Megalodesulfovibrio gigas DSM 1382 = ATCC 19364: one gene and its partner. Each later gene encodes a partner of the first gene's protein in a complex. Links are inferred from orthologs where the notes say so. Each region holds a gene or a part of one and is shown on either strand. Other genes may lie near its edges.

Evidence for each region. The genes of interacting proteins can lie anywhere in the genome.
Region 2: the proteins of fliM (region 1) and fliG are in contact, whole or in part, in a crystal structure (PDB 4QRM), measured with the Thermotoga maritima proteins. The link is inferred for Megalodesulfovibrio gigas DSM 1382 = ATCC 19364 from one-to-one orthologs. Residues at the interface, in WP_004081085.1 of Thermotoga maritima: Tyr124, Leu127, Asp128, Ile130, Met131, Gly132, Gly133, Pro134, Glu136, Pro139, Arg141, Thr144, Glu145, Ile146, Glu147, Ser149, Ile150, Lys153; in WP_004082903.1 of Thermotoga maritima: Phe122, Ser125, Glu126, His127, Pro128, Gln129, Thr130, Val133, Glu157, Arg161, Leu164, Leu165, Arg167, Ser169, Glu171, Val172, Glu175, Ile176, Asn179, Lys182.

The regions. Positions count from the first base shown.
Region 1 is NC_022444.1:2,036,938-2,041,299, reverse strand. What follows is about bases 1,133-3,933. They hold fliM (flagellar motor switch protein FliM), read right to left. Parts: upstream 3,123-3,933; coding sequence 2,142-3,122; downstream 1,133-2,141. Other genes in these bases: DGI_RS08910 (rhomboid family intramembrane serine protease), read right to left, coding at 3,547-3,933; DGI_RS08915 (hypothetical protein), read right to left, coding at 3,165-3,461; DGI_RS08925 (ATP-binding protein), read right to left, coding at 1,133-2,058. Also shown: DGI_RS08930 (transporter substrate-binding domain-containing protein), read right to left, coding at 1-486; more of DGI_RS08925, read right to left, coding at 577-1,132; more of DGI_RS08910, read right to left, coding at 3,934-4,362. UniProt on the Bacillus subtilis protein: One of the proteins that forms a switch complex that is proposed to be located at the base of the basal body.
Region 2 is NC_022444.1:539,694-544,200, forward strand. The notes cover bases 485-3,430. They hold fliG (flagellar motor switch protein FliG), read right to left. Parts: upstream 2,486-3,430; coding sequence 1,484-2,485; downstream 485-1,483. Other genes in these bases: DGI_RS02360 (FliI/YscN family ATPase), read right to left, coding at 485-741; DGI_RS02365 (FliH/SctL family protein), read right to left, coding at 745-1,497; fliF (flagellar basal-body MS-ring/collar protein FliF), read right to left, coding at 2,528-3,430. In the rest of the region: more of DGI_RS02360, read right to left, coding at 1-484; more of fliF, read right to left, coding at 3,431-4,141; flagellar hook-basal body complex protein FliE, read right to left, coding at 4,173-4,507. UniProt on the Bacillus subtilis protein: One of the proteins that forms a switch complex that is proposed to be located at the base of the basal body.

The sequences.
Region 1 (4,362 bases):
GGTCTTGACGGCCAGCACCTTGCCCTTGGCGTTGAGCTGCTTCACCTCGGCCACGTCGGGCGAACGCTTGACGGACACCAGGGCGCACAGGCCGGTGACGAAATATGGATCCGAGAACGTGATGGATTTGGCGCGTTCCAGGGTGCCGGTCATGCCGGAGATGACCATATCCACCTGCCCGCCCTGCAACGCGGGGATGAGGCCGGTCCACTCCATGTCCTTGATTTCCAGCTTCACGCCCAGTTCCTGGGCCATCAAGGTGGCAATATCCACGTCAAATCCGGTGGGGTTCCCCGTTTCGTCCGCAAATTCGAAGGGCCAGAACTCCACCTCCATGCCCACCACCAGCGTGCCGCGCTGCACCACCTGGTTGAGGGTGGACTGGGTGAAGATATCAAAGGGTTTGGCGGACTGGGCAAAGGCAGCCGCGGAAAAGACCATCGTCAACAGACACGCCAGCAGGGAAAAGAAACGGACGCACCGCATGCTCTACTCCTTGATACTATGGAAAGGGATGTTTGACCTATGCCCGCTTTCGCAACAATGGACAACCCTTTTTGCGAAAAAGCAGACCACTCATTCCGGCAAGGCAAACTGCGCCGTGAGCTGCACCGTGGTGCCCTGCCCTGGCTCGCTCGTCAAAACCACCTTGCCGCCCATGGCCTGGGCCAGTCGTCTGGCCAGCGCCAGCCCCAGGCCCACCCCGGCATGCCGGCGCGAAAAGGAGGCGTCGCCCTGGAAAAACGGCTCGAACAGCTTGCCCACCAACTCCTTGGAAATCCCGGGACCGGTATCCACCACGGTGAACGCCAAACACCGCAGGGCCTGATTCCCTTTGGCCAGCCGCTGCAACAGGGGAAACCGGCACGGTCGCACGGCCACCCGCAACTCCACGGCCCCGGATTCCGTGAACTTCACGGCATTGTCCAGCAACTGGGAAAGGGCCACCACCAGCATGTTCATGTCCCCCGTCAGCACGGGGGGCACATCCGGGGCCACCACCATGCGGAACGCCAACCCCTTTTCCAGGGCCCGGGCCTTGAGGTCGTGCCGCAGCACCTGCAGGCAGTCGTCCAGGGCAAAGGGCTCGCCCAGCCGGGTCTTGCGTTCCCGGGTGTCCAGCCGGGCATATTCCAGCATGAAGGTGAACAGCCGGTGCAGCCGCTCCGCAGACTGGCGGCTGGTGAGCAGGTATTCGCGCTGCTGATCGGAAAGCGCCTCGGCCAGGGCCAGATCCGTCAGGCCCAGGATGCCATTGAGGGGCGTGCGCAGTTCGTGGCTCATGGCGGCCAGAAAGTCGCTCTTGGCCCGCCCCGCCTCCAGCGCTGCCCGCCGGCTGCGCACCAGCAGCCACACCCCGGCCACCAGACCGGCCCCGCCCACGGCCCACACCGCGACAAACCAGCGCTGTACCCCGGCAATGGCCGCCAGGGTGCCGCCTTGCGCGGCATCTGCCGCCAGGGTGATGGCAATGCCGCCGCAAATGGCTCCGGGCTCGCAACGATGTTCCGCATGGCAACGGCCGCAACTCGGCTGGCCTACCAGGGGCGCCATGTATTGGAAGGTGGCGTTCATCCCGCCGTCAGCGTCGGCAGCCTCCGTCCAACGCTCCGTCGCGCCGGCCAGAAACATGCGGAGGGATTCCGTCTCCCAACCACTTGGGGAGTCGCCCCGGGACTCATCCACGGCATCGTCCGGCAACCCCACCATGCGGAACGAATGGTGATTGCCTTGCGCCTGCGCCAGGGCAGCGAATTGACGGGCCATGCAGGCAGGATCGATGCGGTGCAGCGTCTGCCCATCGGCCAGCACCAAGGGCGGCGGGGAGGCCGGGGTTGACGGACAGATGGCGGTGGCAGTGCGCACGAACACGCCGCCATGCTCGGCATTCCAAATCTGGGAAAGGACAATCTGTTCGAACAGCGCCCGGGCTTCCTGCAACAGTTGCTCGCGCGTGGCGCTGCGTTGGATGTCCACGAGCTGCATGCACGCAAAGGCGATGGCCAGGGTCCAAATCGTCAAGACGGCAAGGGGAGCAAGGGTGTCGCGTCGCAGCATAATTCCGTCCGGCACAGGTTGCAGCAGCAAACCTGTCCACATTATCACCGCGCACCGGCGAAAGCCACTGCTGCGAATGATTATTAGGTAGTGCGCATTTCTTCTTCCGTAATGATCTGAAATGCCTTGTTCGCCTTCACCGTGCCGCAGATGCCGTGGTACTTGAGCACGCCCTCGACTTCACCTTCGAGCAGGTCGTCCGTATCCGTGTCCAGCATGATGATGTCGCCGATGTCCAGGTTGAGCAGCTGGCGGCCGGTGAGCTTGGACCGGCCGAAGCGCACCACCATCTCCACCTGGGTTTCCAGAAGTCGTTCCTTGAGGCGCGCCACCCAGGCATGGTCAATCTCCAGGCGTTCCGTCTGAAAACTGGCGTGCAATTTGGAGCGGATGGGCTCCACCGTGGCGTACGGCAGGCACATGACCATGGAGCCGATGGCGTTTTCCAGCTCCACTTCGAACGTGATGACCACCACCACATCCGAGGGCGGCACAATGGCGGCGAACTGCGGGTTGATTTCGCTGCGGATCAGCTCCAGATGCACCTCGTGCACCGGCCGCCAGCTTTCTTCCATGTTTTCCAGGGCAATCTTGATGACCCGCTCAATGATGGCCTGTTCAATGCGTGTGAACTCCCGGCCCTCGATCTTCGGCTGGGAGCCCGCGCCGCCGAAAAAGTTCTCCACCAGGGCGAACACCAGCCGCGAATCCACCACCATGATGGCGTTGCCCCGCAGGGGTTCCATCTTGAAAATGTTGATGGAGGTGGGCACCGGCAGGGACCGCATGAAGTCCCCGAACTTGGTCATGTCGATGGAAATGGGGTTCAGCTCCACGCGCTTGCGCACGGAGTTGGAAAGCGCGTTGGTGCACAGCCGGGCAAAACGGTCGTTGACGATTTCCAGCACCGGCATACGGCCGCGGATGATGCGGTCCTGGTTGGCCAGGTCAAAGGGGACGATGCCGGAATCGTCCTCCACCACATCGGATTCCACCTCGATTTCTCCGCCGGAAAGTCCCCGCAGGAGAATATCCACCTCGTCCTGGGCCAGAATCTTGCTCATGCTCGTGCCTCTTGCTGCCTGCTAGTTGCCTGTCATCATCGTTCATGGAGCCGGGATAAGCAACGGCGACAATGCATTGAACACCACAAACGCCAGGCTGGCAATGATGACCAGCAGGATGATGTCCACCATGGTGATGGTGACGGGTTTCAGCGCAACTTTGGTGATGTAGCCGTCTTCGATGTGCCGGATTTCATAACGCCGGGTGGTGCGTCCGCGAATCTTGTTGCCGATGACCTTGCCCACGCGCAAATCCTTCCTGTCCAGATGGTACAGAAAGTCCTCAATGGTTTCGTGGTTGTCGTACCGATAAAAAAGGATGGTGTCTTCGGGACGCATGCCTGCTCCTGTGCATGATTGGTGCACCGCCACGCCGGCATCGTAGCTGCATCTTCCGGCCCTGGCAACGGCCTTGCGCGCTGCATCAGCACAATGCCACGCCCCATGCCGCCGCCACAAGGCCAAGGCTGCCAAGCCCCAGCGCCCAGCCCACGCCGGGCCGCCGGGTCCACTCGCCAGACCAATGCAGCACCCAGCCCAGCCCCACGCCCGCCGCAAAGCCGAACAGATGCGCCAGCACGTCCGTGCGTCCTGCGTCGTCCGGCTCGCCGCCGCCAGTGCCAAACAACCCCAGCAGAAAAATACCCGCCACCAGCGGGCCGAACACCCGGGCCCAGGCCAGGGCCGGCCGGTCCGCCACCGGGCCTTCCCCGGCCAGCAGCACCAGACTGCGATGCATGGTCAGCGCGCCCAGCAGGCCGAACACCGCCGTGGACGCGCCGATGCTCACATGCATGGAGTCATAAAACCAGGCGTTGAGCATGTTGCCCAGGGTGCCGGAAAGAACGGTCAGGCACAGGGCCACGCCCAGGCCCAGCTCCCGACCGGCCAGGGCCAGGAACACGCCGCCCAGGCAGGCGTTGCCGCCCAGGTGTCCGGGGCCGGCGTGCAGCGTCAACGCGGTGACTGCCCGATACCATTCGCCAAAATGCACCATCAGCCGGGCATCGGCGGCACCCAGACGCATCCAGACCTCATGGACGTCGCTCCCCGAAGGCGCCCCGGTCACCCGGCCCAGGGCACCACCCAGGGCACCACCCAGGGCGCCACCCAGGCCGCCGATGGTGAGGCCGTGCATGCAGATCAACCCCAGCACCACAGCCAGGGCCCCAGGCAGGGCCAGGGCAGACGGCGACCTCGGCGGCAGAAGGCGTCCCCTCCCATGGCGATTCTCGCGTTC
Region 2 (4,507 bases), 1.5 Mb from region 1 along the record:
GGCATAGGCGGCGCGCAGACGCACCAGGGGGCTTTGGTCCGAGGTGGCCACCACCAGACAGGACCGGGCCAGCCCCTCGGGGCCGAGGTCCTTTTCCATGAACTCCACCACCTCGCGGCCGCGTTCGCCGATGAGGCCGATGACGTTCACATCCGCCTTGGTGTAGCGGGCCATCATGCCCATGAGGGTGGACTTGCCCACGCCAGACCCGGCCATGATGCCCACACGCTGGCCCTTGCCCAGGGTGAGCAGGCTGTTGATGGCGCGCACGCCCACGTCCAGGGGGGTCAGAATGCGCGGCCGGGCCAGGGGATTGGGCGGGGAGGCGAACAGCGGGCGGTGCTGCCCGGTATGCATGGGCACGCAGGCCCCCTGGGGGGCGTCCAGGGGCACGCCGAAGGCGTCCACCGCCCGGCCCAGCAGGGAGTCGCCCACGGGAAAATGCGGGGGCATGGAAGAATTCTGGATGAGGGAGCCGGGCTGGATGCCGCGCATGTCACCATAGGGCATGAAGAGCAGCGCACCGTCTCGAAAGCCCACCACCTCGGCGGCAATGTGCCCGGACCGGCAGGCCGGGGCGTTGCGGCCGCGGTGGCTCTCGGGAATGAGGTGGCACACCGCGCCCAGGGGGGCCTTGACGCCGCGGCCTTCCACAATCATCCCCACCACTTTGGTCACCTTGCCATAGCTCAGGCAGGGGTCCAGCTCGGCGAGTTCGGCAAGGCAGGCGGCGGGATCCATGGGCTACCCCTCCTGATCAAGGAGCGTCTCGCGCTCCGTGGGGGGCAGCGCCAGGCCGTCCAGCACCTGGAGCACGGCCTGCAGGCGGCCGTCCACGGTGTTGTGGACCATGCCCTGCCCGCTTTCCAGCACAATGCTGCCCTGGCCCAGGGCGGCATCCGTGCGCACGCGCCAACTGACGAGATCGGGATACCGGGGCCGGGCCAGCTCCAGGATGTGGGCCATGAGGGGTTCGTCGTCGGGATGCACGGCCACGGTCAGGGCTGTCAATCCGTCCAGGCGTTCCAGGGCTTCCTCCAGGTAGGCGGTCAGGAAAATGGCGCGCCGCGTCTCCAGTTCCTGGGCCAGCACTTTTTCCAGGCTGGCGCGCAGCAGCAGGGCCAGATCCTCCCGGCTGGCGGCGAAAATTTCCCGGCATCCCTGGCGCACGGCGGCCAGGGCCTGGGCCAGGGAATCGGCCATGGCGGCATGGGCCTGCCCCAGCTCCTCCTCGGCCTGGGCCAGACCGGCCTGGTAGCCTTCCTCATGCGCCTGCTGCTTGAGGGTCAGCGCCTCGGCCTGGGCATCGCGGATGATCTGCACGGCCATTTCCTGGGCCCGCGTCTTGACGGCGGCCATGTAATCCGTCTCTTCCTTGTCCGTGAGCCCGGCCCGGCGTCCGCCCTGCTCTTCCAGGGAGAGCCCCCCTGCGAGGGTGCGCCCGCTGGACAGGATGACCTTGCCGTACCGCAAGGGTTCTGCGCTAGATAAAGACATCTCCCGACCCCCTGCTGATCTGGATGCGGTTTTCCACTTCAAGGCGGCGCACCGTCTTGACGATATTCTGCTGTGAGCCTTCCACATCGGAGAGGCGGACCGGCCCCATGATTTCCAGGTCTTCCTTGATCATGGCGGAGGCACGCTCGGAGAGGTTGCCGAAGAACTTCTGCTGCAGGTCGTCCGAGGCGCCCTTGAGGGCCAGGGTGAGGTCCTCGTTGGAGATTTCCTTGAGCAGCTCGCGGATGTGGCGGTCGTCCAGGCTCTTGATGTCCTCGAACACGAACATGAGGTTGCGGATTTCCTCGGCCATCTGGGAGCTTTCCTCTTCGATTTCGGAGAGCACCTCTTCCTCGGTGGCGCGGTCCACGGCGTTGAGGATTTCCGCCACGGCCTGCACGCCGCCCACCTTCTTGCCTTCCTTGCCACCCATGGCAATGAGCTGCGCCTGGAGCACCTTGTCCACCTCCACCAGCATTTCTTCGGGCACGGCCTCCAGCCTGGCCAGCCGCATGAGGATTTCCGGCCGCACGCCTGCCGGCAGGTTGGAGATGAGCTGGGCCGCCTGATCCGAGGACAGATGCCCCAGGATGAGGGCCAGCGTCTGCGGGTGTTCGTTGCGCAGGATCTGGGCCAGGATGCGCGGGGAGACGTTCTCCAGCTCCCGGAAGGGCGCGGGGCCGTGGTCCAGATTGAGATGGTCCATGATGTACTTGGCGGTATCCGGATCCAGGGCCTTGGTGAGCATGCGCTTGACGGCGTCTTCCCCGCCGGTGATCATCTCCTGTCCGGTGATGAGCGCCCGGTGGTATTCCCGCACCACCTCGTCCACCTGCTCCTTGGGCACGGTGGCAAGATCCACCATGGCCCTGGAGACTGAGGAGATCTCGTGGCGGTCCATCCGCTTGAAGATCTCGGTGGTGAACTTGTCGCCCATGGCGAGCAGGAGGATGGCGGTTTTGGTGGAGCCTTTGAGACGTTCGGCCATCGTGGCAGCTTCCTTTGGCTGGTGCGCAAGGGGCCGGGCCCGCTAGATGCGGGCCGGCTCGTTGTCCTTGATCCAGTTGCGCAAAATGTTCACGGCCTGTTCCATGTGCTGCTCGGTGAGCTGCATGGCATGGGCTTTGATGTCCTCGATCTTGCGCATGGCGTCCATGGCCTCCAGCTCTTCCGAGTCGCCTTCCATCAGGGCCAGGCGCTGCTCGCCTTCGGGCAGGCCTTCCAGACCCTCCACGGCTTCGCCGGTGACGCTGGGGCGGATGAGGGCCAGAATGACCGGCCGCACCACCACCATCACGAAGATCACCAGTGCCACGAAGCTAAGGATTGTCTTCATGTTGCGCAAGAGCAAATCAAGGGCCATCTTGGTGAAGGACGGCTTTTCCTCGATTTCCGGACCGCCAAAGGAAATATTGTTCACCTGCACGGTGTCGCCACGGGAGGATTCGTAGCCCACGGCACCCTTGACCAGCTCTTGGAAGCGCGCCATCTCTTCCTCTGAACGTGGCACAAAGGTGTATGTTTCCGCGCCTTCCCCCTTTTCGTACATCCCGTCCACGATAACAGCCACGGTGAGCCGGCTCAGCTCGCCCACGGGCGCCACGATGCTCTGCTCTTCCTTGTTGATTTCGTAGTTGGTAGTCCGGGTTTCCCGGTTGGATTCCTGGGTGGAGAGGGCGCCGGTGATGCCGTCGCCGCGGAAATTGGCCTCGGGCACGCCGGATTCCGTGTTGGCACGGCCCTGGGTGCTTTCTTCGCTGCGCTGCTCGCTGCGGATGACGGCCTTTTCCGGATCCCACGACTCCTTGCGGATGGTGCGCTGGGAGAAATCCAGATCCGCATTGACCTTGGCGATGACCTTGCCGGTACCCACCACCGGGGCCAGCATCTCTTCGATGCGGCGCTCGTAGCTGCGCTCCATGGTCTGCTTGTAGGAAAGCTGCGTGGTGGTCAGGCCTTCCAGGGTGCCGTCCTGGCTGGGGGCAAACAGGGACTGCCCGCGGGTGTCCGTGACGGTGATCTTATCCTTGTCCAAACCTTCCACAGCCATGGCCACCAGATTGACCACGGACTGCACCTGCTTCTGGTCCAGCTTCTTGCCGTCGCGCACCTGCAGTACGATGGAGGCTGAGGGCCTGGCTTCTTCCTCGATGAACAGGCTCTTTTTGGGGATGACCAAATGGACCCGGGCTTTTTCGATTTCCGGGAACTCCATGATGGTGCGGGCCAGTTCGCCCTGCAGGGCGCGCTGGTAGTTGATCTTCTGCACGAAGTCCGTCTGGCCCATCTTGAGTTCATCAAAAATCTCAAAGCCCACCCCCTGGCCCACCATGGCGCCTTCCCCGGCGATGCGCAGCCGCAGGTCGTACACCAGGGCCTCGGGCACCATCACGGTGGCGCCGTTGTCCACCAGGGAGTACTTCACCTTTTCCGCCTTGAGGATTTCCACAATGCGGTTGGCGTCTTCCGGGGCCAGCTGGGTGTAGAGCACCTTCATGTTGGGCTGGTTGAGCATGACCAGCATGAACATAAAGGCGGCGACCACCGCCACAGTCAGCCCGGCCAGAAAGACCCGCTGGGTCACGTTGGTCCTGGCCCAGAATCCTTTGAACCGTTCGATGGTGGTGGTGATCATGTTGGCCATGGTCGCTCCTGCTCAGGCACCGGCCGCCTGGTTAGAAAGTGATCTTCGAGAGTTCGCGGTACGCTTCCAGCACCTTGCCGCGCACGGCCGTGGTCATGCTCATGGCCAGGCCAGCTTTCTGCAAGGAAATCATCAGTTCATGCACGTTTTCGTTTTCGCCGGCGGCAAAGGCTTCGATCATGGTGTTCTTTTCGGTCTGCATCTGATTCACGTCGCCGAGGGCCTTGCTCACGGTTTCCGAAAAGGTCCGGCCGTTGGCGGTCGATCTGTCGTCGGGCCCGGCGAAGTTGGGCTTGGTCGCTTCCTGGCGCAGCTTGAGACCTTCGGTCAGGGCGCTCTGGTAGGCATCGAGGGCGAGTTTGTTGA